4 regions of the Bradyrhizobium sp. 956_D2_N1_4 genome follow, and region 2 is predicted to be linked to each of the others. Evidence: riboswitches for the same ligand, from Rfam matches in the RefSeq annotation. Region 2 holds a riboswitch; each other region holds the start of a gene.

Region 1 (7,637 bases), 1.9 Mb from region 2:
GCGCGAGCGGATAATGTCGGCGGCCTTGCGCATCAGCTTGTAGCGGTCGAACGGCGAGGTCTTGCGCCAGATCTCGAAGCCGGCCTTGGCGGCCTCCAGCGCGCGGTCAAGGTCCTGGCGCGAGGCGTGCGGGGTCTTGCCGATCGGCTGGCCGGTGGCGGGGTTGAGGATGTCCTCCGACTTGCCGGAGGTGCCGTCGGTCCACTCGCCGGCGATGAACATCTGAACTTTCGGGTACATCCCTGGTGTCTCCTGCATGATTTCGGCGGCGATCAGCATTGGCGCCCGGCCGCCTCATAAGTGAGCGCAGAGCTACACCGAAAGGCGGCCGGCGAAAAGAGATCAATGATGCCGCAGCAGCGCGAGGATGGTATGCGCAACAGACGACATGGCGTCGTCCCGATACGATTATTTTTCCGTCACACCAGGCTCGACTTGCCGCGGCTCAGCACCTCGCCCGCGCCCTTGTCGCCGACGATCCTGCCCTGCTCGTACACCACGCGGCCCCGCGCGATGGTGGTGACAGGCCAGCCGGTGACGTCAAAGCCCTCCCACGGCGTATAGTCCGCGCCGTGGTGCAGGTCGGCCTGCTGAATCGTCTTTGTCAGCTTCGGGTCCCACAGCGCGATGTCGGCGTCGAAGCCGACGCCGATCGAGCCCTTGCGCGGATAGAGCCCGTAGATCCGCGCATGATTGGTCGCAGTCAGCTCGACGAATTTCTGCAAGCTGATCCGCCCCTTCGAGACGCCTTCGGAGAACAGGATCGGCAACCGGGTCTCGACGCCCGGGATGCCGTTCGGCACCCAGCGGAACGAGGTGCGTGCATTCGGCGTCAGCTTGCCCTTGGGGTCGTCGTAGCGGAACGGGCAGTGATCGGACGAGAAGGTCTGGAACACACCGGTGGTGATGCCTTCCCAGATCGCCTGCTGGCTTTCGGCATCGCGCGGCGGCGGCGAGCAGACATACTTTGCGCCTGACATGTCCATGTTCAGGCCCTTCATGTCGTCGGCCGTCAGCGTGATGTATTGCGGACAGGTCTCGGCATGCACCGGCAGTCCGCGCTGCTGGGCCCAGCGCACCTGCTCCATCGCCTCGCGGCCGGAGACGTGGACGATCATGATGGGGACGCCGATCACCTCGGCATGGCTGATGGCGCGATGCGTCGCCTCGCGCTCGACGGCCTCCGGCCGCGACACGCCGTGATAATAGGGCGCGATATGGCCCTCGCGTTCGAGCTTGGCGGTGAGGAAACGGATCGCGTCGTAACCCTCGCAATGGACCATGACCAGCGCCTCCTCGCGGCGCGCGACGTCGAACACTTCCAGCAGCTGCTTGTCGCTGAGCACGAGGTCGTCATAGGTCATGAACACCTTGAACGAGGTGTAGCCATCCTTGACGAGAGCCGGCAGCTCCTGCCCGAGCACGACTGCGGTGGGGTCGGAGATGATGAGGTGGAAGGCGGTGTCGATGTAGCACTCGCCCTCGGCGAGCTTGCGGTAGTTCTCGACGCAGGTGCGCAGCGACGTCCCCTTCTCCTGGAGCGCGAAGGGTAACACCATGGTGTTGCCGCCGGCCGCCGCCGCGCGCGTTGCCGAAGCAAAATCGTCGGCCATCACGACGTCGGGGCCAGAGGCCTGGGAGATGTGGACGTGACTGTCGATCCCGCCCGGCAGCGCCAGCAGCCCCGTCGCGTCGATCTCGCGCGCCGCGCCTTCAATGCGGTCGGCGATGCTGACGATGCGTCCGTCGCGAATGCCGATATCGGCGCGAAATTCGTCGCTGGCCGTCACGATGGTGCCGCCGCGAATGGCGAGATCTAGCTGCGTCACAGGTGTCTCCGTCACTTGATGATCGCTGATGTCTGGAAGATCCGGCCCCACGCCGTAAGGGCCGCGATGTCGCCACCGGCGAGTTCGAGCGTCCGCCACAGCGTGACCGCGACCGAGTCCAGCACGGCGATGCCCAACTCCCGTTCGAGTGCTGCAGCCAGCGCGGCGCCGTCGAGATTGGTGCAGAGAATGACGACGGCATCGGCGCCGTCCGCCGCGACCGCGCGGATCATGTCGGCGATCGTCGCGGGCGTGACCTCACCGAAGGAAAAGTTATCGCGCAGGCCGAGATGCCGCTCGGCGTGAGGGGCGATCCCCTCCTCGGCCCAGACATCGCCGATACGCCGTTGCACGTCGTCCGTATAGGGTGAGACCAGGCCGACGCGTCCGGCGCCGAGCGCCCGGACGGCGTCGATGCAGGCGAGCGTGGAGGTCGTCGCCGGGATATCGGTCCGCGCCGCGATCGCTTCGCACAGGCTCCGGTCGCGGCCGGTACCGAGCCAGCTTGCCGACGTGCCGTTCCAGGCAATGGCATCGACCTTGGCGTCCGCCAGCAGATCCGCCGCCGGCAGCATCACCGAGGCATCGAACTGGTTCAGCGCCGCGGCATCGAGCGCGATCTCGGTGACGCGGAAGCGCGAGAAATGAACGGTGACTCCGGCCACGCCATGCAGCATGGAATTGGTGACGGGCTCCAGCACCGAGTTGGACGACGGGGTAATCATGCCGAGGCGCTTGCGCTGAATTGACATCGATCACGATCGCCCCATTGAGAGAGCGCACCGCTGCGCCCCCTCGGAGGATCATCCGCGCCTGCCATCGCCCGCGCAACCCGCAATTTGCATGGCGCATATGATTTGTTCGATACGCAGCTCAAGCCGCGAAGGTCGACCGCAAGCGCCGCCAGCCGATGACGATGCCGGTGACGGAAAATGCCAGCCCCAGCAAGCAGAGCCCGACGACCAGGATATCGCGCAGACGCGGATGCGCCATGAGAACGGGAAAATCGAGCGTGTGAAGCGCGCTATAGAACCAGCGATAGGCGCGCCGCGAGGCATCCAGTCTTTGCAGCACGCGGCCGTCGGCACCGTCGATGTCGAACCAGAGGTCGCCGCATCGGGAGCGATAGACGGGCGCTCCGGGGACAACGGAGTGCGCGGGATAATCGTCATTGTCGGCTAGAACGGACGGGGCGCCACAGCCCGGCGCAAGGCGCGTCGTCAGGTCATGGACATCCCTCTCGCCGAGGAATGCCACCTGGCGGCTGCGGATCGCCTCCCCCGTTTTGGTCAAGGCCTGACTGGCGAGGCCGGTACGGTCGCGCCGGTAGACAACACCGTTGACGGCGAACCATTCGACTTCGCGAGCCGACGGCTGACCGACCGGTGGGGCCGTCGTCCAGTCAGGCGCGGCATACACCACGCCCGCTTCGGTCGGGGTCAGTTCCCCGCGCGAGAACAGCCGGCCGTGATCCATCGAGAGCCAGCCACTGAAACTCCAGGTCAGCACGAAAACGGTCGCGACGAGACCAATGATGTGATGCAGGGCGTGCCAGCCGCGATAAGGCGACGAAACCCCGCGCCCTCGAATCCTGATCCTGATAGTTCCAAGCACCGCGCCGAGCGTCGCGGCGATAAAAGCCACCAGCGACAATGTCGAGACCACCCGATCCCAAAGGGACCAGTTGCTCCTCAGGACCGTCGGATAGATCCAGTGCAGGACGCTGCCGGCCCAATTCCAGCCGCGTTCGCTGCGGGTCGTATCCAGCACGACTTCGCCGGTGCGCGAGGAGACATAGACCTCGGTTCCGGCCGCATCGCCAAGAGCGACGCGCAACAGAGGCCGGTGTCGATCAAAGCCGTTGGGTACGCTCCATTGATCATAATCCGCGCCCGAAATCATCGACGCCCGCGCGGCATCGAGCCCGCGTTGCCGGGCATGATCCCGCGCGATACCGACCGCGACGTCGGCGGACGTCACCGATGCATCCCGTCCGTCGGAGGCATGGACCGCACGCACACGCGACGGGTTCGACACGACATAGACCGGCCCGTCGCTCCGCTGGACCAGGCGAACGCGCGTGGCGTCCGCGATCCCGCTCGCGGCGACGGCCTCCGCGACCGCAATCCTCACCGCTCCGCCAGCCACCGGCGCGAGCCCGGCAAAACGTTCCGCTTCCGCCAATGACGGAAACGGGACGAAGTGCATCACGATTCCGCTCGCGAACCACATCGCGAACAGCAGGCAGAACGCGATCCCGAGCCAGCGATGCAGCAGCACGATCGCGTTCATCATGTGGTCAGCGCCCTACCATTTGAACGCGGCCGAGAGCTCATAGGTCCTGGGCGCACCGAGCAGGATCTGGTCGGGATAGAACGGATCGCCCCAGATCGCGTAGCGCTTGTTGGTGATGTTGCGCACGCGGAAGCCCAGACGGGCCTGGTCGACCGCGTTGAACACCGTCTTCGGGATGTCGACGAAGGCGTAGACGTCGGCGACGGTGTAGGCCTTCATCGTCACGACGTTGGCATCGGTGTTGTAGCGGTCGCCGACATAGCGGCCCGTGATGCCGAGCTCCACCGGCCAGGGCGTGAAGAACCGGTACGACGCACCGGCATTGGCCACGACACGCGGCACGTTCGGCGGCGTGTTGCCGGAGAACGAACCACCGGCAAAATTGTAGTCGGCATAGCGTGCATCGACATAGGCGATGTTGCCCCAGAGCCGCAGGGGATCGATCGGGCGTACGGCCGCGGCGAGCTCGACGCCCTTCGACTCCTGCCGTCCCGCGATGTTGAGCTGCATGCCGCCAGCCGCCGCATAGACGTTCTTGCGCTCGATATCGTAGGCCGAGAACGACCATTCCGCCCTGTTGTTCCACAACAGATGCTTGACGCCCGTCTCATAGGTGCGCGAGGTCGTCAGGTCGAGCGGCTGGGCTGGCCCAAGCAGGAAGATGTTGTTGGCTGAGACGTCAGCACCGGTCGCGTACTGACTGAAGAAGGTCAGGCCGGGAACGGCGTCCCAGGTATAGCCAATGCGACCCGTCGTCGGGACCCAGGACTTCGAGAACGGGAAGTTCGCCTTTTCCAGCCCGGCGGCGTCGGTCGAGTTGCGGTCAAGCCCGATATGCTCGACGCGGAGGCCGCCGACCAGCGCGAAGGTTCGCGTGAGCTTCACCCGGTCCTCGAACGACAGCGCCTCGTTGTCGATGCGCGCGGTCTGCTGCTGCGTCGTGAGCAGGCCGTAAAGGCCACCGTCGGGATTGACGAGCGAGACGTAATCGTCCGGGAAGTTGGCCGCGCCTGGCCTGACGAAATCGAGATAGCTGGACGAAAGTGTCGTGACCAGGCGGTTGTCGAAGCCTGCGATATTAGCGTCCCAAATCAGGTCGGTAATGTTGCCGACAAGGCGTTGGCTATGTGCAACATAGAAGCGCTCGCGATCGACCATGTTCGAGTTGGGCAGGCCCGTACTGGCATTGAAAGCCTCGATCTCGTTGTTGAACCAGGTACGCTCCGCGCCATAGGCATAGGCTTGGCTCTTCAGCGTCAGGTCAGGCGCCAGCTTCAGTTCGAAGCCGCCGCGCAGCCACACCTCTTGTGCCACGTTGCGGTTGTCGAGAACGTTGTAATTGGTGTTGAAGGTACGATCGTCGATCGTGATCGCACCGAGATTCGTTTTGTTGAAGTTCGAGACGTAATTGCCCGAAACAATCCCGCTCGTCGCATGCGAACTGCTGAAGGCGACCGGTACCAGCGGTGCGCCCCAATAGGCCTTCGAGCGATCTTCCCGGTACTCGATCGCGCCCCAGATCTTGAGGCTGTCGGAGATGCGGTAATTGAGCTGGCCAGACACATCCAGCGTCTTGGTATTGGTGTCGTCGGCAAAGCCATTGAGCGAGGCGCGGCTGATGTCGAAGCGGTAGTCGAGCCCCTGCAAATTGGTGCTGCCGCCCGAGCCGTAATGGACGCCGAACGAGTTGAGCGAATCCCAGGAGAAGTCAGCGTCATTCCGGATCGGCCCGGTGTGTGGCTGCTTCGTGATCAAGTTGATTGCGCCACCGGCGGCACCTTCGCCCGACATTAGCGAGGCCGGACCTTTCAAAAATTCCACGGCTGCGAGATTGGCCGTATCCGTGATCCGCGAGGTCATGTTCTGCGGACCGATCTTGATGCCGTTGTAGAGCATGTTGATCTGGCTGTTGGTGAAGCCACGCATGGAGAAAGCCGCGGGCTCGGCCGGATTGTCGCCGGAGGTGACACCGACCGCGCCCTGCGCAACCTCCGACACGGTGCGATAGCCCTGCTCCCGCGTGGTCTCGGCCGAGATGACCTCGACGGTCGCGGGTGTCTCCTGCACGGTCAGGCCGAGGCGCGAGGCGCTCTCGGCAACCACATTGGTGTTGAGCGGCGTCTGCGCCGCCGCGGTCGGCACGACGGGCTTGGCCGCGGCCGATGCGGCCGCTGGCCTGCGCGATGCTGCGCGGCGTGGGCTCTGCGCGTCCCGGGCCGCCGGCTTTGCCGGTTTGCGGGATTGGGCGGGCGACACCTCGACCGGCGGCAGCGGCTCGCGGGCCTGCTGCGCCAGCGCTGCGGGCAGATCGGCGACTGCAAATGAAGTAAGCGCGGCGGAAGCGAGCAGGAAGCAACGCGGTCGTACAAGACGAATGGAAGACACAGTTCGGGACCTCGGTATGACGTCAGTGGCACGTCACAGCGAACCAGGTCCCACCTCCGGCCTTTGAGCCTTCCGATGAAGCCGAATGTCTGTACTCCCCGACCGACATCTTCGCGTGTGACCACGGCTGACGGCAGGTCTCCTGGCTCGCGGGTCAGTACCTTGCATCGCCTTCCCGGGACCGAGATACCCAGTGGCTCGTGACGCAAGATTCGCCGCTTACAGTTGCGGGGGCAGCCGCGGCATTGGGGACAAAATCCCCGCACCGCATTCCCTTTTCATCCCCACTCGGGGAAACCGTCAAAGCCATCTAGGATTACCGACAAGACAGAGTCAATGTGCCGGTGCGACGTTATTACCACCGCGACCAACTTCCTTGGAGATAGGTATGGAAGGCGAGACCTTCCTCTGGCTGATACGGCATGCGCCCGTCGACGGCGTCAAAGGGACGATCCATGCGGCCGACGCGCCCGCCGATCTCGGCGATCGCGTGCAACTGGAGGCGTTGCGGCAGAGGCTTCCGCCAGATGCTGCGAGCTTGGCGAGCCCGGCGCGACGTACGGTTGAGACGGCGCGCGCGCTGGGACTCGAACCCGCGTTGGTGCCCGAATTAAGTGAGCAGGATTTTGGCGACTGGACCGGCCGGCGGCATGACGAGCTCGCGGCGACCGGCGGCGAGACCTATGCGCAGTTCTGGAGCGATCCGGCGCACGGGCGGCCGCCGGGCGGCGAAAGTTTTGAGGATCAGGTCGTGCGCGTCCGGCTGGGTCTCTCGCAAATCGGCGCCGGCTCGGCAACGCTCGTCGTTCACTCCGGCACCATCCGCGCCGCGCTCTGCATTGCGCTGGATCTGACACCACAAGCGGCCCTGCGCTTCGTGATCGATCCGTTGTCACTGACCCGGATCGACCGGCTCGCCACCGGCTGGCGCGTCGTCGCGGTCAATCAGCGCGCGGCTTGAGCCGGGTCAGGCCGGGCGATCCGGCACATTGGCCTGCGCGAAGGTCGCCATGCCGTTGTGAAGGCTGCACGCGAGCCGCACCAGCGGCAGCGCGATGGCCGCACCCGATCCTTCGCCGAGCCTGAGATCGAGGCTGATCAACGGCTGCACGTTCAGCGCACGCAACA
Region 2 (7,637 bases):
GTCACGGATACGAAGTTCAAGGGAAGCTACGGCACGGGGTTCAAGGCGCCCACGCTCGACCAGCTTTACGTGAGCTTTCCCGCGTTCTTCTTCTTTGCAAATCCCAACCTCAGGCCCGAGGAAAGCGTCGGATATGACGCCGGCTTCGAGCAACCCTTGTTTGGCGATCGCGTTCGCTTCGGCTCGACCTACTTCCGCAACAACATCACGGACCTGATCCAGAGCACGTTCGATCCCGTGACGTTCGCGAGCACCAACACCAATATCGGCAAGGCGATCACGGAGGGCACGGAGAGCTTCGTCGCGGCTGCGATCACGGACCGGCTTCGCGTTCGTGCCGACTACACTTTTACCCGCGCGGTGGATGCGACGGCGGGACTGGAGCTGCTGAGGCGTCCGAAGGAGAAGTGGAGCGCAAATGTCATCTGGAATCCGATCGATCCGCTGACACTTTCCGCAACCGTGTTGCACGTCGGGAGTTTCGTCGATGGTAACCGCGACTTCAGCATTCTGCGTCTGCTGGCTCCAGCCTACACTGTCGTCAACGTCGCAGCCGAATATCTGGTCACCGACCAGGTGAAGGTGTTCGGCCGGGTCGATAATCTCGCCAATGTGCACTATCAAAATCCGACCGGCTTTCTGCAGCCGGGACTGGGCGTCTATGGCGGCATTCGCCTGGCGAATTACGACGTCAGATAGCGAGAGAGAGAAGCCTCATGACGACGGCCGATCCGCTCATGGACCTGATCGCAAGCCAGCTTGCCGACGCTGAGGCCGGCTGGAGCGTCGGCACGTTCGGTGCCATTGCCGAGTTCACACGCGAGCCCGGTGAGGCCTTCGATATGGAGCAGTCTCGCAACGGGATCAGCGCCGTGACGCAGAAGGGTGGGATACGCGTTGTCTCCCACCCGGATCTGCGCCTGATCGCATCGGAATCGCCGACCACGGAGAGCTGGAGCCACCGCATCGCGCTGTGTCTTCCGCATGAAGCCAGCGCCATGAGTGGTCGTACCGTGCTGACCGAGCTCGGTCCGGATATCGAGGCGCTCCTGACGAGGGATCGCAGCGGCATCCTGTTCGACCTTGGCCTCGGAACGTTGCAGGTCGACGCCTGCATCCGTGTCAGCGATGCCGATGCCGTCGCCGCGCTCAGGAGCCGCACGGGCCAATCCGTGTTCGCGCCCGAAAGCGACGCCATGCGGATCATTCTGGCCGCCAATCCGCACCGCGTCTTCATCAGCCGCATCGGGCGCGCCGAGGTATTCCAGCCGATCCCGCCGCCGGGCGGGCAAAGCCCTGACGGCCCGCACACCCACGTCTCGCCAAAGCTGCTTGCGCATCGCCGCACCCATGCCGCCACCGAGCCGCTGCCTGAGGGGTGGATCCCCTGCGCGCATCTCTATCCGGCCCATCCGCTCCGCGATCAGCTCGGCCGCAAGCGCGCTTTTCGGCCGGATCATCACGCAGCCTTCCAGGCGCTGCTCGAACTCTATGGGCTGCCGGAGCTGACGGCGTGCAAGAGGGCCGTGGTCGAGGCGGTCGCGAAGGGGCGGGGATCTGAGACGGCGACGCTTCCGCCCGATCGCACGGCGCGCGCCACCGTTCGCGTGGCCTTGCGCCAATTGGCGGCCAAGGAGCCGCACACCGTGACACTCGCCGCCTGGCTTGCCGCCTACGACCGGCGCGATCCAGCCGAGACTGAAGATCCCATGGAGGCTCTTCACTGAGTCAGACGTGATGCCGCGTTCCAGCAAAATTGTGCTACAAATCCCACAAGGAGATCGTTCCATGACTGTCACCATCCTGCCGCCCCACGCCGACCGTTTCCGCCTTCATCCGGTCGCGTCGCGCATCGCGCCGATGTTCTGCTTTGCACTGCTGACGGTGTCATGCGCGCTCGCGAGCTTCGCGCTTGCCTGCGCGACGCCGTTTGCGGCGTTCGCCGTCGTCGCCGCCGCGATGCTGCCGATGCGTCCGGCGCTGCTCGTCGTCACCGGCGCCTGGCTCGTGAACCAGACCATCGGCTTTGGCGTGCTGCACTATCCCATCGATGGCAGCACCATCGCCTGGGGCTTTGTCATCGGTGCTGCCGCGTTGCTGTCGACGGCAGCGGCATCGACCGTTCTCCGCCTGCTGCCGCAGGGCCGCACGCCGCTGATGCTGGCCATCGCGCTCGTCGCCGCCTACGCCGCCTATGAGCTCGCGCTGCTTGCCGCGACGCCGTTCCTTGGCGGAGAGGGCGCGTTCACTGCGGCCATCGTGACGCGCATCGGGCTGACCAGCGCCGTCTGGCTCGCCGGCCTCGTCGCCGCCTGCGAGATCGTCCGCCTGGTCGATCCGTTCGGGCGCGCGATGCGGAACGCGTAATGCTGGATGTGCGTCATCCCAAGGGTTGCGCGAGCCAGGCGGGAACTCCCGCATTCCACAGGGAACACCGCTTCCGGCCCGCAACGAATCGTTGACACCCGGCTGCATATGTCACCACATGTGGGCGTCACGGTTCCGCTGGATCGCAAGATTTAGTGGCTAAGAGGGAAGCCGGTGAACCGCGCGAGAGCGCGGAATTCCGGCGCTGCCCCCGCAACTGTCAGCAGCGAGCTGCTTCCGAACAATCGTCACTGGTGCCTTTCGCGCCGGGAAGACGGGAAGTGGGCGACGACCTGCGAGCCAGGAGACCTGCCGCGACGATCTGAACGTCCACGGGCGGGGTGTCCGGCGGTCGCTTGCACGCACCGCCCGGCAACTCTGCCGCCGGCGTTTCTGCAGCGTCCTTCCTTACAGCCCCGTTCAAACACAACGCGCGCATCACGGGGCCCTTTGATGTCACTCAACCTGCACGACGCGGACACCGCTTCCGCACCCATCGTTCATTTGCGTCCACAATCGCTTGCGCCTGCTTCGAGCGAGCCGGCCATGCAGATCATCCGTCGCAACGGCAAGGTCTCGCCGTTCGATTCCGCGAAGATCGCGGTCGCCATGACCAAGGCGTTTCTTGCGGTCGAAGGCACCAGTGCGGTCGCCTCGCGCCGCGTCCATGAGAGCGTGGAGCAGCTGACGGCCGAAGTCGTCGCTGCGTTGATGCGGCGGGCAGGCGAGGGACGCACCTTCCATATCGAGGATGTGCAGGACCAGGTCGAGCTCGCCTTGATGCGGAGCGAGCACCACAAGGTCGCACGCGCCTATGTGCTGTACCGCGAGGAGCGGTCGCGCCAGCGCGCCGAGGAGGCGGCCGCGGAAGCGACGCCCGCTGTCGCGCCGGCACTTCATGTCACGCTCGCCGACGGTTCGCGCGTTGGTCTCGACACCAAGCGGCTTGCGCTGATTATCGGCGAAGCCTGCGCCGGTCTCGACGGCGTCTCCGCGGCACCCGTGCTCACCGAGACCACCCGCAATCTCTACGACGGCATCAGCCAGGACGAACTGACGCTGGCCTCGATCATGGCCGCACGCACGCTGGTCGAGCAGGAGCCGAATTATGCTTATGTCAGTGCGCGCCTGCTGCTGGACAAGCTCCGCGGCGAGGTGCTGTCCTATGTCCATGCCGGGCCGACCTTCGCCTCGCAGGCCGATATGGCTGTGCGCTATGCCGAATATTACCCGGCCTACGTGAAGACCGGCATCGCTGCCGAACTGCTCGATCCTGAACTGGCCCGCTTCGACCTCGGCCGGATCGCGGCTGCACTCAAGCCCGAGCGCGACCTGAACTTCCAGTTCCTCGGCCTCCAGACGCTGTACGACCGCTACTTCCTGCACGTCCGCGGCAAGCGGATCGAACTGCCGCAAGCTTTCTTCATGCGCGTCGCGATGGGTCTTGCGGTGCGCGAGATCGACCGAGAGGCCAGGGCGATCGAGTTCTACGATCTGCTGTCATCGTTCGACTTCATGGCCTCGACGCCGACGCTGTTCAATTCGGGTACGCTGCGTCCGCAATTGTCGTCCTGTTTTCTCACGACAGTCTCGGACGACCTCGACGGCATCTTCAAGTCGATCAAGGACAACGCACTGCTGGCAAAATATTCCGGCGGCCTCGGCAACGACTGGACGCCGGTCCGTGGGCTCGGCGCCCACATCAAGGGCACCAACGGCGAGAGCCAGGGCATCATCCCGTTCCTGAAGGTTGCCAACGACACCGCGATTGCCGTCAACCAGGGCGGCAAGCGCAAGGGCGCGGTCTGCGCCTATCTGGAGACCTGGCACGTCGACATCGAGGAATTCCTCGACCTGCGCAAGAACACCGGCGACGACCGCCGTCGTACCCACGACATGAACACCGCCAATTGGGTGCCGGACCTGTTCATGCAGCGCGTCGATGCCGATGGCGAATGGACGCTGTTTTCGCCCGACGAGACGCCCGATTTGCACGATCTATACGGCGGGGCGTTCAAGACGGCTTACGAGGCCTATGAGGCCAAGGCGAAAGCCGGCGGCATGCGCGTCTTCAAGACCGTGCGCGCGAGCGACCTCTGGCGTCGCATGCTGACCATGCTGTTCGAGACCGGTCATCCCTGGATCACCTTCAAGGACCCCTGCAACCTGCGTTCGCCGCAGCGGCACGTTGGCGTGATCCACTCGTCGAACCTCTGCACCGAGATCACGCTGAACACCTCCGCCGACGAGGTCGCGGTCTGCAATCTCGGCTCCATCAACATGCTCAACCATGTCGGGCCTGATGGTGTCGACCAGGCCAAGCTGAAGCGGACGGTGACCACCGCCGTCCGGATGCTCGACAACGTCATCGACATCAATTTCTACACCATCCCGGAGGCGCGTCGCTCCAACATGCGTCATCGTCCCGTCGGGCTCGGCCTCATGGGCTTTCAGGAAGCGCTTCAGGTCCAGCGCATTCCGACCGCGTCCGACGCGGCAGTGGCGTTTGCCGACACCAGCATGGAGGCAATCTCGTTCCACGCGATCGAAGCGTCGTCCGATCTCGCCGCGGAGCGCGGACGCTATCCGAGCTTCGAGGGCTCGCTGTGGTCGAAGGGCGTCTTGCCGCTCGACTCCATCCAGCTTCTCGCCGACGCGCGCGGTGGTCTCGACGTCGATCGCTCCGCAACACTCGACTGGGATCGCCTCCGCGAGAAGGTCACGTCCAGCGGCATGCGCAACTCGAACGTCATGGCGATCGCGCCGACGGCGACGATCTCCAACATCTGCGGCGTCTCGCAGTCGATCGAGCCGAACTATCAGAACCTGTTCGTGAAATCGAACATGTCCGGCGACTTCACGGTCGTGAACGAGTTCCTGGTGCGCGACCTCAAGGCGAGGGGGCTTTGGGACGAGGTGATGGTCTCCGACCTCAAATATTTCGACGGCAGCGTCGGCCAGATCGACCGCGTTCCTGACGATCTGAAGGCGCTCTACGCCACCGCCTTCGAGATCGACAGCGCCTGGCTGATCGAGGCGGCCGCGCGCCGGCAGAAATGGATCGACCAGTCGCAGTCGCTCAACCTCTACATCGCCAATCCCTCCGGCAAGAAGCTCGACGCGCTCTACCGGCTGGCCTGGCGGCGCGGCTTGAAGACGACGTACTATTTGCGCTCGCGCAGCGCCACGCATGTCGAGAAATCGACGTTGAAGGGCACCGACGGAAAGCTCAATGCGGTGTCCGCGTCTGTGGCGGTGTCGCACGCGCCGATCGTGATCCCGACCGCAGCGGCACCGGACCTCGACGGCATCAAGGCCTGCCGGATCGACGATCCCGAATGCGAAGCGTGCCAGTGAGGAGATGACGATGCTCGACTGGTCCGATACCGAAACCACAGCAGCCGCTCCGGCCGCCTCAAGTCTAGCCACTGCACTGCGTCCGCAGAGCCAGCTCAAGCTCGAGCCGGCCGACCCGACCGGCCTAGGTGCGATCGACCGCGCCGGCGGCCGCGTCTCCGTCGACGAGAAGCGGATGATCAACTGCCGCGCCGACGTCAACCAGCTGCTTCCGCTGAAGTACAAATGGGCCTGGGAGAAGTATCTCTCAGGCTGCAACAATCACTGGATGCCGACCGAAGTTTCGATGCAGGCCGACATCGCGCTATGGAAGTCGCGGGACGGGCTGACGGAGGACGAGCGGCGCGCGATCAAGCGCAATCTCGGCTTCTTCGCAGCCTCTGAATCGCTCGTCGCCAACAACATCGTGCTGGCGATCTACCGTCACCTCACCAATCCGGAGTGCCGGCAGTACCTCCTTCGGCAGGCCTTCGAGGAGGCGGTGCACACCCACACCTTCCAGTATATCGTCGAAAGCCTCGGCCTCGACGAGGGCGAGCTGTTCAACATGTACCGCGAGGTGCCGTCGATCACGGACAAGGCGGCCTGGGCGCTCAAGCACACGCAGCACCTGGACGATCCGTCGTTCCAGACGGGGACGCCGGATAGCGACCGCGCCTTCCTGCGCGATCTCGTCGCCTTCTATGTCGTGTTCGAGGGGATGTGGTTCTATACCGGCTTCGCGCAGATCCTGTCGCTTGGCCGCCGCAACAAGATGGTCGGCATCGCCGAGCAGTACCAGTACATCCTGCGCGACGAGAGCATCCATCTCAACTTCGGCATCGACGTGATCAACCAGATCAAGATCGAGAACCCGCATCTGTGGACGGCGGCATTCCAGGACGAGGTTCGCGGCATGATCCGTGATGCGGCCGAGCTGGAGGCCGCTTACGGACGGGACACGATGCCGCGCGGCTTCCTCGGCCTGAATGCGGCGCTGTGCGAGCAGTACATGCACTTCATCGCCAACCGCCGCTGTGCGCAGATCGGGCTCGCTCCGGTGTTCGCCGAGGTCGAGAACCCGTTCCCGTGGATGTCGGAGGCGATGGACCTGAAGAAGGAGAAGAACTTCTTCGAGACCCGCGTCATCGAATACCAGAATGGTGGTGCGCTGACTTGGGAATAGCACCGATCATGACTATGCCGCGGGCGTGCCACCTGTGCTTAAACGGTGGCACGCGTGCGACAGCAGGGGGATGAGGTGGAGATCAGACGAGACGATCCGACGGCGCCCTATGTCGCCGACTTGTTGGCACATCATCTCGAGGAGCTGCGCAGCGTCATGGCCGAGCGCGCCTTCGCTCTCGATGCCACCGGCCTTTCGGCTGCCACCGTGACCTTCTGGACGGCTTGGCAGGACGATGTCCTGCTCGGGTTCGGTGCGCTGAAGGAGCTGGATCATACGCATGGCGAGGTGAAGTCGATGCGTGCCGCGCCGGCTGCGCGGGGCACCGGGGTAGGGCGCGCACTGCTGAGCCATATCATCGCTGAAGCCCGCAGGCGGCGTTACGTGCACCTCAGCCTGGAGACCGGCACGGCGGCCCTGCACGCGCCCGCCATCTCGCTCTATCGCAGCGCCGGTTTCGTCTCCTGCGCGCCGTTCGCCGACTATGAGGCAAGCCCGCACAACCAGTTCATGCGGCTCGACCTGACGGTTTGAGCTGGGCGCTTCGCGCTCATCACTCCCGCCTCAGGATGACGGGGTTGGTACTGCGGGCCGCCGCGACTCAGGTGAGGCACGCTCCGTTCCCGAGACCCGCGCTGGGGAGCGCCGGAGCGGCTTTGAAATCTCAGGTTGTGAATTGTCATAATCACGAGGGTATCGCAGTAAGCCAACCCGTGTCTTCCCGGTAACGATTGTGCTGTCCCTGCAA
Region 3 (7,385 bases), 1.9 Mb from region 2:
GCGCCCCACCAGATGTGCAGCCCGGCTGGATCGAGCGACTGGAAAGCCGTGCCGCCGTCGAGCATCACCACCACGGTATCGACGCCCTGCGGCCAGCCGCCTTCGCGCAAGCGGCGCCCCGTCGTGACCAGGAAGGGCTCGCCGATGTCGTTGAGCGGCAGCGCATGCGCCGCGCACAGCGCCTGGATCGAGGTGATGCCCGGCACGACCTCGATATCAGGCAAGGGATCGAGCCGCCGCGCAATGCGCAGCGAGGAATCGTACAGCGAGGGATCGCCCCAGATCAGCAGCGCGACCTTGCCTTTACCTTCGAGATGGCTGGCGATCGTCCGCGACCACGCCGCGGCCACGGCATCGTGCCAGTCGTCCACGCCCTTGTGATAGTCCGCTTCACCGGCATCGCGCACAGGAAGATCGAACTCGGCAATGCGCGTCGTTGGATTGGTGAGTACATCCGCGCAGATCGTCCGCCTGAGATCTGCGAGATCGGACTTCGCCGTCCCCTTGCGCGGGATCAGGATGAGATCGGCCGCGTTGATGGCTTGAACGGCGGCGCGCGTGAGCTGCTCGGGATCGCCGCAACCGATGCCTATCAGGGAGAGTGTCAGCATCGTGAGTGCGAAGGGCGGCCATCACGGCCGCCCGTTCGCTTGTCTCTCAAGCCGCGTTATGCAAACGCGGGGTAACGAGGCCGGGCGCGGTGACGCCGCGCAGCGACTTCGCCAGCGCCAGCACACCGAGGTCGGCCAGCGGCTCGATCACGATGACGAGCGCGTAGGAGGCCGCGAAGGTCGCGATGTTGACGAGGTTGGTCGCACCGAAGCCCGAGCCATAGAGCGCCCAGAACGCAACCCAGGCGATGACGCCGGCCTGATACGTGGTCGACAGCGCCAGCGCCTGGCGATACCTGAGATCGACATAGGCGGTGTTGCGGGCAATGATCCGCGCGGCGATCGCCTGGATCCCGAACAGCGGCACCAGCAGCGTGGTGACGTTCATGCCGAATTGCGGCAGATCGGGCGGCTCGAAGAAGATGCCCTGGAACAACAGTCCGAACGCAAGGCCGAAGGCCGCGGGCGCTGCCCCAAACAGCAGGAACAGGGTCGAGCCGAGGATGAAGTGCACCTCGGAGACGCCCACCGGGAAGTGCGGCAGGATCTCGAAGAAGACGAAAACGAGGCCCGTGGTGGCGAGCGTCCGCGCCGCGAACGACGTGATGCCCTGCTCGCGCACGGTCTCGACCGCGAGCTTCAGCGCAACGCCGCCGACTGCGATGCCGGTTGCGTAACTCAACACGAGCTTGGCGCCCGATACGACTCCGGGTTCGATATGCATGGTTCAGTTCCTTCCTGCCGTCACACCCGACGGCCTTGGCCACAAGACATGCACGGCCGGTCTCCTGGCTCGCGGTTCACTGGGGTTCTCCGGCCTTCCCGGGCCTTGCGGCCCAGTGGCTGATCGGAGTCCCTCACCGCTTACAGTCGCGGGGGCGGCTGGGGTTTTGGGCGGCGCAACTGTCCGCCCACCCCCATTCCCGATTATGCTCCGGCGGTTTGCGCCGCCTCGAGCACCATGCGTCTCCTGTGTGCCCCTTTCGCCAGCCGGGCGTCAAGGGGCGAAGGGCGGCCGGGACGGTCCTGACGGATAATCGCCCGCCAGCGCGCCAAACAGGATCACCGCCGCCGTCGAGGCCGCGCCGCCCCGCGCAAGCTGTTCCGCCAGCTCGGCAATGGTGGTGCGGACCAGCCGCTCGTCGGGACGACCGAGGGATTCGGCGAACAGCGCCGGGGTATCAGGGGCGAGGCCGTGCTCGATCAATTTTGCGACAAGCGCCGGAAAGGTGCGCCGGCCCATATAGACGACGGTGGTCGCTTCGGGATCCGCCAGCGCCGCCCAGTTCAAATTCTGCGGCAGCTCGCCGGTGACATCGGCCCCGGTCACGAACTGCACCCGGCGCGAGGTGTGGCGCCGGGTCAGGGGAATGCCGGCTTGCGCGGCGGCGACACAGGCCGAGGTGATTCCGGGAATGATCTCGTAGCCGATGCCGGCTTCGCGCAGAGCCTCCAGCTCCTCCTCGAGCCGGCCAAAGATACCGGCATCGCCCGATTTCAGCCGCACCACACGGACGCCGGCCGCGGCGTAATCGATCAGCAGGCGGTTGACGTGGTGCTGCTTGGTCGAGGGCCGCCCTGCCCGCTTCCCGACCGCGACGAGATTGGCGCCGGGCCGGGCCAGATCGAGGATCGCGCCCGAGGCGAGGTCGTCATAGAGCACGACGTCGGCATCGCGCAGCCGCGCGGCGCCTTTGAGCGTGAGGAGCTCGGGGTCGCCGGGGCCGGCCGAGATGAAAGTGACAAAACCGCTCACCGATCCTCCGCGATCAGATGGAAGAACGTGCCGGTGGCTTGTCCCCGCCGCGAGCCGGTCTCGGCGATGATCGCGCCTGTTGCATCGTGCACGACCGCCAGCGGCGTATCCGGCTGCGCGACAATCGTCGAATAGTGGAACTCGTGACCGCGCAGGCGCGCGCCGACCTGATGGCCCGGCATCGGCGCGGCGAGCGCAGCGAGACGATAGCCGAGATGCATGCGGCGCTTGGCAAAGCTCGTCTCCAGTCCGAGCAGGCCCGTCATCTCATGACGGACGCCGTCGGCGTCGGTCAGAGCGGTTCCCAGCACCATATAGCCTCCGCATTCGCCGTGCACCGGCCGTGTGTCAGCGAAGGCGCGCAAGCCGCTGCGAAAGCGCGCATTGGCCGCGATCGTGCCGGCATGCAGTTCGGGATAGCCGCCGGGCAGCCAGCAGACATCGGCGCTCGCGTCAGGCGCTTCATCGGCAAGCGGCGAGAATGTCGAGATCTCGGCGCCGGCCGCGCGCCAGGCCTCCAGCATGTGCGGATAGATGAAGGAGAACGCGGCATCGCGGGCCAACGCAATGCGCTGCCCGGGCGGCGTCACGTTCATGCCGTTTGCCGCCGGTTGCGGCGAACAGCTTGCTGCCGCCCGCAGCACCGCATCGAGATCGACATGCTCGGCGACGAAGCGCGCGGCTTCGTCGATCAGCTTGCCGATCTCGGCCTGCTCTTCGGCCTGCACCAGGCCGAGATGCCGTTTCGGCAGGCTGATTTCTGCATGACGCGGCAGCGCGCCGAACACGGCGATGCCGGCGTCGTTCAGTGCACGCCGCACGAGATCTTCATGTCGCGGGCTGGCGACGCGATTGAGCACCACGCCGGCAAGGCGCACGCCGGCACGATAGTCGCGAAGGCCTGCGGCGATCGCCGCCGCCGTCTGCGCCTGTCCGGAAGGATCGATCACCAGCAGCACCGGCCAGCCCAGCATCTCCGCAATGTCGGCGGTGGCGCCGGTGCCGGAGACGCCGCGCGCGGCGACGCCGTCGAACAGGCCCATCGAACCCTCCGCGAGCACGACATCGGCATCAGTGCCGCGACCCACGAGATGAGCAATCGTCCCGCGATCCATCGCCCAGCTATCGACGTTGACGGAAGCGCGCCCCGTCGCAGCGGCATGGAAGGCGGGATCGATATAGTCGGGCCCGCTCTTGAAGCACTGCACGTTCAATCCGCGATTGCGCCAGGCGCGCGCCAGCGCCAGCGTCAGCGTGGTTTTGCCGACGCCGGAGGCCGGCGCCGAGATGACAAGCCCTGCCGGCATCACGATGCCTCCGGAAAGCGCGGATCGGCGCCGACCGGCCGATAGCGCCGATCGTAATCGGCGGCATAGAGGCGGCTCTCGTCAAAATCCGCCGCTCCAAGCGTCTTGCCAACCAGGATCAGCGCGGTGCGCTCCATCTCGGTGCCGACGGCGGCATCGAGCGTCGCCAGCGTGGCGCGAACGATGCGCTGGTCCGGCCAGCTCGCGCGCCAGACGATCGCGACGGGGCAATCCGCGCCGTAATGCGGCGTGAGCTCGGCGACGACCTTGTCGAGCAGATGGATCGACAGATGGATCGCGAGCACCGCACCGGTGGCGGCGAACGCCGCGAGCTTTTCGCCCTCAGGCATCGCGCTGGCGCGGCCCGGCGTGCGCGTCAGCACGACTGACTGGGCAAGACCGGGCAGCGTCAGCTCAATCTCTAGTGCAGCTGCTGCAGCCGAAAACGACGGAACACCTGGCGTGACCGTGTAGGGAATACCGAGCGCGCGCAGGCGACGAAGCTGCTCGCCCATCGCCGACCAGATCGAGAGATCGCCGGAATGCAGGCGGGCAACATCCTTGCCGGCGGCATGCGCGGCGGCGATCTCCGCGATGATCTCGTCAAGCGACAGCGGCGCGGTGTTGACGATCCGTGCACCGGGCGGGCAATGCGCCAGCACGCCCTCGGGCACCAGCGAGCCCGCATAGAGGCAGACCGGACAGGCCGCGATCAGGTCGCGTCCGCGCAACGTCAGCAAATCCGGAGCGCCCGGCCCTGCACCGATGAAGTGCACCGTCATGCGCCGTCTCCTTCCGCGATCGCGGCGGTCGCGGTGCGATCCCGCGAGACCGCCCGCGTCGCAATCAATCGCGCGCGAGGACCAGCGGCAACGAGCGCCGCGGCTTCGGCGACCGAGCCCGTGCCGAACTTCTCCGCGACGAGCTCCGATTGCGTCGGCGTCTCGATGCCGGCCAGCATGTCCGCCGGAACCGGCTTGATCGGCACGCCGCATTCACGCGCGAGCTGTTTGAGCGGCTCCGCGTCGGCCTTGTCGCTGACAGTCGCGACCGCCGCAAGGCCCTCGGGACCACCCGCCGCCAGCAGCGCCTCGCGCAGCGAAGCCAGCGTGACATCCTTTTTGAATCCGAGTCCGGCGACTTTCATCGAACCGCACTCCATTGCACCACGGGCCGCGACGCTTCCCAGGACCGGTAGCGGCCGAGCGGCGCGGCATGGGCAATCTCGACCCGCATCAATTCGCCGCCGTGGCGCTGGTGCAGTTCGCCGAGCAGCGCCTCCGTCTCCAGCGTCACCGCATGCGCGACGAGCCGCGCACCCGGCGCAAGCCGCGGCCAGATGGCATCGAACATCGCGATATCGAGACCGCCACCGATGAAGACGGCATCCGGCGCTTCCAACGCAGCAAAAGCTTTCGGCGCGCTCCCCGTGATGACAGTGATCCGATGCGCCAATCCGAACGCTGTTGCATTGCTGCGGATATTCGCGGCACGATCCTCGCGCGCCTCGATGGCGGTCGCCGTCCCGCCGCACAGCGCCCATTCCACAGAGATCGAGCCAGAACCCGCGCCGATATCCCACAGCCGCTCGCCGGGTCGCGGCGCCAGCGCCGAGAGCGCCAGCGCACGCACCGGCCGCTTGGTGATCTGGCCATCATGCATGAAGAGATCGTCGGTCAGGCCGGAGCTGCGGGGAATGCCTTGCCCGCCCCTCGCCTCGACGGCCACTGCGACCAGGTTTTCGGCGAGATCGCCCGCAAAGCTGTCGGCACGATGCTCAGCGATGCTTTCGCGCGGCCCGCCGAGCGCGGCGAGAGTCCAGAACGCCGAGGCGCCACAACCGCGCTCGCTCAGCCATTTCGCGAGATCACCGGCGGCCTTGCCGTCACGCACGAGGCAAATGATGCGCGCACCTTGCACGAGATGCGGTACGAGACGCTCGAACGGCGCGGCATGAAGCCCGAGACAGGCGATGGCTTCGAGGCGCCAGCCGAGCCGCGCGGCGGCGAGCGAGAAGGTCGATGGCGCCGAATGCGCGATCCACTCGTTGGCATCGAGCTTCTCGGCGACACTTGCACCCGCGCCGTGCCAGAACGGATCGCCGGAGGCGAGTACCACCGTCGGCCGGCCGCGGCAGCTCAGCACGATGTCTGCGTCGAACGGCACCGGCCACGGACGACCGCGCCCCTCCACGTCAGCAAACGCGAGATGACGCTCGCCACCAAAAACAGTTTCTGCCTTGGCAAGCGCCTTTCGGCTTGCCTCGGACAGCCCGGCAAGGCCATCTTCGCCGATACCGATGATGGTCAGCCAGGGATCAGCCATGACGCGCGCCCTCATTCTGGGCGGAACCGCCGATGCGAGCTTGCTCGCCGCGGAAGTCGCACGCGCGCGCATCGACGCCGTGTATTCCTATGGCGGCCGAACCCGCGCGCCCGCCGATCAGCCGCTGCCGACCCGCATCGGCGGCTTCGGCGGCGTGAGCGGGCTTGCCGACTATATTCGCCGTGAGCGCATCACGCATGCGATCGACGCCACGCATCCCTTCGCTGCCGAGATGAGCCGCCACGCGGTCCAGGCGTGCGCGCAAACGGGAACGCCGCTGATCGCGCTCGAGCGCGCGCCTTGGACGAAGGCGCCCGGCGACACCTGGATCGAAGTCGCCGACGTCACCGCCGCGCTCGCTGCGCTGCCCGAGACGCCGGCAAAAATGTTCCTCGCCATCGGCCGGCAGCACATCGCGCCCTTCGCGAGCAAGCCACAGCACACCTACACGCTGCGGTTCGTCGATCCGCCCGAAGCACCGCTGCCCTTCGCTGCGGACGTGATCGTGTCGCGCGGGCCATTCACGTTCGACGGCGAGCTCGAAATGATGCGCACGCGCGGCATCGCATGGATTGTCGCCCGCAATTCCGGCGGCGACGGCGCACGCGCCAAGATCGACGCGGCCCGCACGCTCGGCCTGCCCGTGATCATGATCGCGCGGCCAAAACTGCCCGAACGGTTGCGGGTTGAGAGCGTGGCCGAGATCATGCAGTGGCTCGGTCATCGCGCCTGCCTCGGGGCATAGACCCAGCGGCCGACGCGGCGCGTCTGCGAGTTGCCGACGATCACAAGCGTGCGCATGTCGGCCATCTCAGGCGTCGCTTCGTTCAGCGTGACGGTCTCGATCCTTTCATCAGCGGCGCTGATCGCGCGCGCGAAGATCACGAGGCGCTCGCCGCAGCCGGTGTCCTTCAACACCGCAAGCGCGCGGCCAAAACCCTCCGGCCGGCTTGCCGAGCGCGGATTGTACATCGCAATGGCAAAATCGGCTTCCGCGGCCAGCCGCAGGCGCTTCTCGATCACCGCCCACGGCTTGAGATTGTCGGAGAGATTGATCGCGCAGAAATCATGGCCGAGCGGCGCGCCGGCGCGCGCGGCCGCCGCCAGCATCGCTGTGATACCGGGCAAAACGCGAATGGGAAGCTCGCGCCATTGCGGCGCCTGTTCGAGCGCCTCGAACACGGCCGACGCCATCGCGAAGACACCGGGATCGCCGGAGGAGACGACGACGACCTGCCCGCCTTCGGCCGCAAGCCGCAGGGCCTCGCTCGCGCGCTGCAGCTCTTCGCGATTGTCGGAGGGGTGCAAGGTGAGCCCTGCCCGCGGCGGCACGCGCGCAACATAGGGCGCATAGCCCAGAATGTCGGTTGCGGCGGCAAGGGCGGC
Region 4 (7,637 bases), 2.0 Mb from region 2:
CCAGCGTGAGCAGGGCGGCGAGGTTCGGTGTCAGTCCGAACCGGCTGGAAACCTTGTAGACCAAGGCACCCGCGAGGCCGACCAGCAGTCCCGCGACGGGGAGTGCCCAGGTCGCGCGCGCGATGGCGCCTTCGCCTGCGGGCTTCGACGATGCCACCGGCAGAATCGTGACGAACGATGCCGCCATCCTGAGATCGGCGATAATCTCTTTGAAAAGCTCGGCGCGCGGCATCATTTCAGTTTCATCGGCAGGCCGGCCACGACGAACTCGACTTCGTCGGAAACCGCCGCGATGACCTGGTTCATGATTCCGGCGGCGTCGCGATAGCTGCGCGCCAGCGCGTTGTCGGGCACGATACCGAGGCCGACCTCGTTGGTGACGAAAATGACGGGGCTCTTCTGGCCGCCCATGAAAGCGGCGAGCTTCATGAGTTCGTGTTCCCAGTCACGCCCCGCATGCATGATATTGGAGAGCCACAAGGTCAGGCAATCCACCAGCCTTGGGCCGGCGCCATCGGTCTCGATCAGAGCTTGCAGGAGATCGAGTGGTACCTCTCGCTCGATCCAGTCGACGGCCGCGCGCTTGGCTCGATGCTTGGCGATGCGCACCTCCATTTCGGCATCGAGCGCCTCGGCCGTCGCGATGTAGATGGGCTGGCCCGGAAAGCTGCGCGCGCGCTTTTCCGCGTGGGCGCTCTTGCCCGATCGTGCTCCGCCCGTGATCAAGATGACGGCCATAAAGTTCTCCTGTGGGCCTGACTAATCACCAATCGCGGCCAAAGACAAAGCCGAAATCAGGCGGCCGGGGGCTTGCGCTCCGCCTTCGCTTTGCGCAACAGGGGCGGGACAGGAGGCGTGCGTGGGTTTTGCGGGGGCGATGGCGGTGGCGATGGCGGTGGATGCCCTGCTGGGCTGGCCGTCGTGGCTGTTCGCGCGGATCGGTCATCCCGTGACCTGGCTGGGCCGGCTGATCTCTGCCATCGACGCCGCCTGGAATCGCGCGTCCGATCCGCCGGCATTTCGCCGTGCTGCGGGCGTGGCTGGAGCGCTTCTGGTGATTGCGATCTCGGTCGCAATCGGCTGGGTACTTCAGTCCTTGCTCCCCTGGGGATGGATAGAGATCATACTCGTGGGTGTGCTGGCCTGGCCGCTGGTCGCCTTGCGCTCGCTTCATGATCATGTCGCTGCCGTCGCGAAGCCCTTACAGGCGGGCGACATCGCCGCTGCGCGCGCAGCGGTGTCGCGCATCGTCGGACGCGATCCCGCGACGCTCGACGAAGCCGGCATCGCGCGCGCGGCGATCGAGAGCCTCGCCGAGAACGCCTCCGACGGCATCGTGGCGCCGGTGTTCTGGGGCGCGCTGTTCGGACTGCCCGGCATTTTGGGCTACAAGGCGATCAACACGCTGGACTCCATGATCGGTCATCGCAGCGAACGCCACGAAGCTTTTGGCTGGGCCGCGGCACGCATCGACGACGTCGCAAACTTCATTCCGGCGCGGCTGACCGGCTTTCTGTTCGTCCTGTTGGCGTCGCGGCGCTCGGAGGCGCTGTCGTGCATGACGCGCGATGCCCGCCGTCACCGCTCGCCCAATGCCGGCTGGCCGGAAGCGGCGATGGCGGGCGCGCTCGGCGTGCGGCTCAGCGGCCCCCGCATCTATCGCGGCAGCGCGACCGATGAGCCCTGGCTCAACGAAGGCGCGCGCGATCCGCTTGCCGCGGACATCAGCCAGGGGTTAACGATCTACCGCCGCGCCATGCTGCTGCTCGCCGGCCTCCTTGCGATCCTGGCCTTCGCGTGAAAGAACGGGGCATGCGCGAGCACGGTGGAAATCTCGATCTGGCCCAGCAGCGTTTTGGCGGGCGCGCGGAGGACTGGATCGATCTGTCGACCGGGATCAACCGCCTGCCTTATCCCGTGGGTGAGGTGAGCCCGCGCGCATGGAACGCGCTGCCGTCGCGCGCTGAGATCGAGAGCCTGCATCAGGCGGCACAGCATGCCTACGGCACAAGCGCGCCGATCGTCGCAATGGGCGGTGCGCAGGCCGCCATTCAATTGCTGCCGCAACTCGCGCCAGTCGGCCGCGCGCGCATCCTCGGGCCGACTTACAACGAATATTCCGGGGTCTTGTCGGCTGCAGGCTGGGATGTCCAGGAGGTCGGCGAGCTCGACGCGCTGGCGGGCACAGATCTCGCCGTCGTCGTCAATCCCAACAATCCCGATGGCCGGCGTTTTGCGCCAGAGGATTTGCTGGCGCTGCTGCCGCGCGTCGGCCGTCTCGTCATCGACGGGAGTTTTGCCGATGCCGCCCCGCAGCTGTCGCTCGCATCCGAGGCGGATCGGCCTGGACTGCTGGTCCTGCGCTCCTTCGGCAAGTTCTATGGTCTTGCCGGCCTGCGGCTTGGGTTTGCGCTCGGCCGTGCGGCCGACATCGCCAAGCTCGCGGCGATGTCGGGGCCATGGCCGGTGTCGGGAGCTGCGATCGCGATCGGCTGCCGCGCCTTGCGCGACGACGCCTGGGCCGAGGCCACGTCCGCGCGGCTCGCACGCGACTGTGCCCGCCTCGACGACATCGTGCAGTCGCAAGGCTGGCGGCTCGTCGGTGGTGCGCCGCTGTTTCGTCTCTACGAGACGCCTGATGCGCTTGCTGCGCAGGAGAAACTGGCGCGTAGCCAAATCTGGTCGCGCGTATTCGCGAAAGAGCCGGCATGGCTGCGCCTCGGGCTTCCCGGCAGCGAAGCCGAATGGACGCGCCTTGCCGAGGCGCTAGCGCGCTAGCGCGAGCAGGCCGCCGACGTCGAGATGCTGTTCGATGTGATCGGCGAGGGCGTCGAGCGCGCTCTCGACCCTGCTGTGATAAGGCTCGTCGCCTGCCGGAATGTCGAGCTTTGCGAGATACGCCTTGCGGAAATCATCCGACGTGAACAGGCCGTGCAGATAGCTGCCTTGCACGCGGCCATCGCGTGAGATCGCGCCTTCGGGCTCGCCGTTCAGTTTCGCAAACGGGCGGGCGCGATCCGGTCCGTCGGTGCGGCCGATGTGGATTTCGTAGGCGTCGATCGGCTGGTCCGTGGCGGCATGCACGGCCGCGACGCGCGTCAGTGTCTTCTGCGGGCTCATCATGGTCGCGACGTCCAGAAGTCCGAGACCCGACGTGTCGCCGGCAGGGCCTTCGATGCCATCGGGGTCGGCGACGTTGCGCCCGAGCATCTGATAGCCGCCGCAGAGGCCAAGCACATGGCCGCCGCGGCGGTGATGCGCCAGGAGATCGATGTCCCAGCCCTGCGCGCGCAGGAAGGCGAGATCGCCGCGGGTGGACTTCGAGCCGGGGATGATGACGAGGCGGACGTCGCCGGGGATGGCTTCGCCCGGCCGCACCATCACGAGATCGACGCCAGGCTCGAGCTTCAACGGATCGAGATCATCGAAATTGGCGATCCGCGACAGCGCGAGGCAGGCGATCTTGCACTGGCCCGGCTTGCGCGCGTCGCTCAGCCCCAGCGCATCCTCGGCTGGCAGCTCGCCGGCGCGCGCGAACCAGGGCAGCACGCCAAGGCCGCGCCACGCGGTCTTCTGCTCGATCAGCTTGTAGCCGTCGTCGAACAGCGAGGGGTCGCCGCGGAACTTGTTGATGACGAAACCCTCGATCATCGCGGCATCGTCGGGGTTGATCACCGTCTTGATGCCGACGAGCTGGGCGATGACGCCGCCGCGGTCGATGTCGCCGACCAGCACGACCGGCACGTCGGCCTTGCGTGCAAAGCCCATATTGGCGATGTCGGCCTTGCGCAGGTTGACCTCGGCCGGGCTGCCGGCGCCTTCGACCAGCACCAGATCGGCGCGCGCTTTCAGCCGCTCGAAGCTTTCCAGCACCGCGCCCATCAGCGACGGTTTCATCGCCGCATATTCACGCGCCCGCGCGGTCGCGATGCGCTTTCCCTGGACGATGATTTGTGCGCCGACATCGGTCTCCGGCTTCAGCAGCACCGGGTTCATGTCGGTGTGCGGCTCGACGCCGGCGGCCAGCGCCTGCAGCGCCTGGGCGCGACCGATCTCGCCGCCGTCGACGGTGACGGCCGCGTTGTTCGACATGTTCTGCGGCTTGAAGGGCAGCACGCGCAGGCCGCGCCGCGTGAAGGCGCGCGCGAGGCCGGCGACGATGAGCGACTTGCCCACGTCCGAGCCGGCCCCCTGGATCATCAATGCGCGCGCCATGGTGTTTTCAGAATCTGGCGTCGTCAGAACTCGACGCCGGCTTGCGCCTTGATGCCGGAGCGGAAGGGGTGCTTGACCAGCGTCATCTCGGTGACGAGATCGGCGATCTCGATCAGCTCGTCCTTGGCGTTGCGCCCGGTGAGCACGACATGCGTCATCGGCGGTTTGTGCGTTTTCAGAAAGTCGACGACCTCGGCGATGTCGAGATAGTCGTAGCGCAGCGCGATGTTGATCTCGTCGAGCACGACCATGCGCAGATTGGAATCTGAGATCAGCTCCTTGGCCTTCGCCCAGCCGGCCTGTGCTGCGGCGATGTCGCGGGCGCGGTCCTGCGTCTCCCAGGTGAAACCTTCGCCCATCGCATGGAACTGGCAGAGCTCGCCGAAATGGCCGGTGAGCAGGCGCCGTTCGCCGGTGTCCCAGGCGCCCTTGATGAACTGCACGACCGCGCAGGGGAAGCCATGGGCGACACAGCGGACGATCATGCCGAAGGCGGAGGTGGACTTGCCCTTGCCGGCGCCGGTGTGGACGATGATGAGGCCCTTTTCGCCGCTCTTGGTCGCCATGATCTTGTCGCGGGCGACCTTGATTTTCGCCATTTTCGCGGCGTGGCGGGCGTCGGTTTCCTCGGCCGTTTGGGTATCCGGTTCAGGCGTCATCTGACAGGGTCCTTCGGCTTGACAAGAGGCGGCCGGGGGCAAATGGTGGCCCGGCGTTGGTTCCTGTCCTATGACAGGCGAAGAGGGAATGCGATAGGGTCCGAATCGACAAGATTCGGCTCCAAACTGCAGCCGCCCCCGCGACCGTGACCGGAGAGATGCCCGAAGCCACTGATCCCCCAGGGGATCGGGAAGGCGGGGATCGAAGGGCCAAAAGCCCTGCTCCGCAAGCCGGGAGACCTGCCAGCGCGGACGAGTTTTGGACCGGCGGACGGGGTGTTCCGCGACGGGGAAACGGACCTTCGGGGGAATGGTCCGTGTGCCTCTTCGCCTCCCGCTGTTTATCCTGGAAGAGGCGATGACCGTCACACTTCACGTCTGTATTACCTGCCGTGCCGGCCAGACGCTCGACGAGGGTGAGACGACGCCCGGCAAGCGCCTGCATGGTGCGATCCTCGACGCCGGCGTGCCCGAGGGCGTCAATGTGGTTCCCGTCGAATGCCTGTCGGCATGCAGCCAGGGTTGCTCGGTTGCGCTCAGCGCGCCCGGCCGCTGGTCCTATGTCTATGGCCGTCTGTCAGAGGCCCATGCGAGCGACGTGGTCGCGGGTGCTGCGGCCTATGCCGCCGCGCCCGACGGCCTCGTGCCCTGGCGCAGCCGTCCCGAAATCTTCCGCAAGCAGTCGCTTGCCCGCATTCCCCCCATTGCCGTGTTGCCGGAGGCCGCCGAATGAACTCGCTCGCAAAAGTCCCTGTGACGGTGGTCACGGGTTTTCTCGGCTCCGGCAAGACCACGCTGATCCAGCATCTGCTCGCAAACCCTGACGGCAAGAAGCTCGCCGTGCTGGTCAACGAGTTCGGCAGCGAGGGTGTCGACGGCGAGATCCTGAAATCCTGCGCCGATGCGAATTGCCCGGAGGAGAACATCGTCGAGCTCGCCAATGGCTGCATCTGCTGCACCGTTGCGGACGATTTCATTCCGACCATGGAAAAGCTCTTGGCGCGGCCGGTGCGGCCCGATCACATCCTGATCGAGACCTCGGGCCTGGCGCTGCCGAAGCCGCTGCTGAAGGCGTTCGACTGGCCGGAGATCCGCTCGCGGATCACGGTCGACGGCGTGATCGCGCTGGCCGATGCCGAGGCTGTTGCCGCCGGCCGTTTTGCGCCGGACCCGGCTGCCGTGGAAGCGCAGCGCGCAGCGGATGGAAATCTCGATCACGAGACGCCGCTGTCGGAAGTGTTCGAGGACCAGATCGCCTGCGCCGACATCGTGCTGCTGACCAAGGCCGATCTTGCGGGGGCCGCAGGGATCGAAGCCGCCAAGGCCGCCATTACCGCCGAGATGCCGCGCCGCGTGCCGATGCTATCCGTCACCGATGGCGCGATCGATGCGCGTGTCATCCTCGGCCTTGGCGCCGCCGCAGAGAACGATCTCGCCGCGCGCCCCTCGCATCACGACGGCGAGGAGGATCACGAGCACGACGATTTCGCCTCCGTTGTGATCGATCTTCCTGAAATCAGCGACATCGACGCACTGGTCGCGTCGGTGCAGCGTCTTTCGCGCGAGCAGAACGTGCTGCGCGTCAAGGGCTATATCGCGGTCGCGGGCAAGCCGATGCGCCTGTTGCTGCAAGCGGTCGGCGAGCGCGTGCGCCACCAGTTCGACAAGCCCTGGGGCGCAGCTCTCAGGCAGTCGAAGCTTGTCGTGATCGGCGAGCACGGCGATATCGACGAGGCCGCGATCAAGGTCGGACTTGGGCTTTCAGGATCTGGTATCTGATGCACGTCGTCTTCCGCGAGAGCCGCGGTCTCGAGGAGACCGCGACGCCAAGGGACATCGGCCAGGACCCGGCCGATCTCGTGGTGCTCTCGTACTCGGATTCCGACCTTGCCGCGTTCGCGGCCGGCTGGCGGCGCGGCCGTAACAGCCTGCCGTCGCTGCGGCTCGCCAATCTCGCGGAGCTGCGTCATCCGTTGTCGGTCGACACCTATATCGAGCGCACGCTGTCGCAGGCGCGCGGCATCCTGGTGCGCCTGATCGGCGGTGAGTCCTATTGGCCGTACGGGCTCGCGGCCCTGCAGCAGCTTGCGAAGAACCGCAACATCGTGCTGGCCGTGCTGCCGGCCGACGGCCGCGACGACACGCGGCTCGATGCCTACTCGACCCTGCCGGTTTCGACGCTGCGCCGGCTCAAGGTGCTCTGCGACACCGGCGGTCCTGTTGCAGCCCAGGCCGCGATCGCGCAGCTCGCGTTGGCCTCGGGCCTTTACGCAGGCCCGGTCGTCGGCGAGATGAACCTGCCTGAGATGGGCTTTTACGATCCCGCGCGTGGCGTCATTGCTGCGCCGATGGCAGGCGAGGGAAAGCCGCTCGCGTTCGTGACCTTCTATCGTTCCTATCTCACCGCCGCGGATACCGGGCCGGTCGACGCCCTGATCGCGGCGCTGCGCGAGCGCGGCTTTGACGCGTACGGCGCGTTCGTCACCTCGCTGAAGGCTCCGGGCGTTGCGGACTGGCTGCGGACCTATTTCGCGACGAATCCTCCGGCCGCGATCGTCAACGCGACGGCGTTCTCGGCGATGGGCGACGACGGCACGACACCGTTCGATGCTGCATCATGTCCCGTCTTCCAGGTCGCGCTCTCATCGGCACGGCGCGAAGACTGGGCGGAGTCGCTGCGCGGCCTGTCGCCCGGCGATCTCGCGATGCATGTGGTGCTGCCGGAGGTCGACGGCCGCCTGTTCGCGGGCGTGGTGAGTTTCA

What was found. A riboswitch is a leader RNA that binds a small molecule or an ion and turns the genes downstream of it on or off. The one in region 2 is predicted to bind cobalamin.
Region 1: linked by a shared signal. The riboswitch ahead of AB7535_RS07420 (TonB-dependent receptor) and the one ahead of AB7535_RS16775 (ribonucleoside-diphosphate reductase subunit alpha) in region 2 are both predicted to bind cobalamin.
Region 3: linked by a shared signal. The riboswitch ahead of AB7535_RS07400 (energy-coupling factor ABC transporter permease) and the one ahead of AB7535_RS16775 (ribonucleoside-diphosphate reductase subunit alpha) in region 2 are both predicted to bind cobalamin.
Region 4: linked by a shared signal. The riboswitch ahead of AB7535_RS07335 (DUF1636 family protein) and the one ahead of AB7535_RS16775 (ribonucleoside-diphosphate reductase subunit alpha) in region 2 are both predicted to bind cobalamin.

Annotation. Positions count from the first base shown of each region.
Region 1 covers NZ_CP197237.1:1,640,384-1,648,020, reverse strand. The annotation lists gene AB7535_RS07440 (NAD-dependent succinate-semialdehyde dehydrogenase) at 1-240, opposite strand, end outside; gene hydA (dihydropyrimidinase) at 420-1,829, opposite strand; gene AB7535_RS07430 (maleate cis-trans isomerase family protein) at 1,841-2,581, opposite strand; gene AB7535_RS07425 (PepSY domain-containing protein) at 2,703-4,124, opposite strand; gene AB7535_RS07420 (TonB-dependent receptor) at 4,137-6,509, opposite strand; cobalamin riboswitch at 6,625-6,826, opposite strand; gene AB7535_RS07415 (histidine phosphatase family protein) at 6,898-7,470, shown strand; gene cobT (nicotinate-nucleotide--dimethylbenzimidazole phosphoribosyltransferase) at 7,477-7,637, opposite strand, start outside.
Region 2 covers NZ_CP197237.1:3,571,259-3,578,895, reverse strand. The annotation lists gene AB7535_RS16790 (TonB-dependent receptor plug domain-containing protein) at 1-699, shown strand, start outside; gene AB7535_RS16785 (DUF6925 family protein) at 717-1,727, shown strand; gene AB7535_RS16780 (hypothetical protein) at 1,789-2,367, shown strand; cobalamin riboswitch at 2,481-2,698, shown strand; gene AB7535_RS16775 (ribonucleoside-diphosphate reductase subunit alpha) at 2,821-5,724, shown strand; gene AB7535_RS16770 (ribonucleotide-diphosphate reductase subunit beta) at 5,735-6,889, shown strand; gene AB7535_RS16765 (GNAT family N-acetyltransferase) at 6,965-7,423, shown strand.
Region 3 covers NZ_CP197237.1:1,631,958-1,639,342, reverse strand. The annotation lists gene cobF (precorrin-6A synthase (deacetylating)) at 1-611, opposite strand, end outside; gene AB7535_RS07400 (energy-coupling factor ABC transporter permease) at 658-1,335, opposite strand; cobalamin riboswitch at 1,373-1,590, opposite strand; gene cobA (uroporphyrinogen-III C-methyltransferase) at 1,609-2,367, opposite strand; gene AB7535_RS07390 (cobyrinate a,c-diamide synthase) at 2,364-3,674, opposite strand; gene cobM (precorrin-4 C(11)-methyltransferase) at 3,674-4,456, opposite strand; gene AB7535_RS07380 (cobalamin biosynthesis protein) at 4,453-4,821, opposite strand; gene cbiT (precorrin-6Y C5,15-methyltransferase (decarboxylating) subunit CbiT) at 4,818-5,999, opposite strand; gene AB7535_RS07370 (cobalt-precorrin-6A reductase) at 5,998-6,744, shown strand; gene cobJ (precorrin-3B C(17)-methyltransferase) at 6,720-7,385, opposite strand, start outside.
Region 4 covers NZ_CP197237.1:1,619,469-1,627,105, forward strand. The annotation lists gene cobS (adenosylcobinamide-GDP ribazoletransferase) at 1-235, opposite strand, end outside; gene cobU (bifunctional adenosylcobinamide kinase/adenosylcobinamide-phosphate guanylyltransferase) at 232-738, opposite strand; gene cbiB (adenosylcobinamide-phosphate synthase CbiB) at 860-1,801, shown strand; gene cobD (threonine-phosphate decarboxylase CobD) at 1,813-2,778, shown strand; gene AB7535_RS07325 (cobyric acid synthase) at 2,767-4,215, opposite strand; gene cobO (cob(I)yrinic acid a,c-diamide adenosyltransferase) at 4,239-4,874, opposite strand; cobalamin riboswitch at 4,915-5,136, shown strand; gene AB7535_RS07335 (DUF1636 family protein) at 5,233-5,607, shown strand; gene cobW (cobalamin biosynthesis protein CobW) at 5,604-6,653, shown strand; gene cobN (cobaltochelatase subunit CobN) at 6,653-7,637, shown strand, end outside.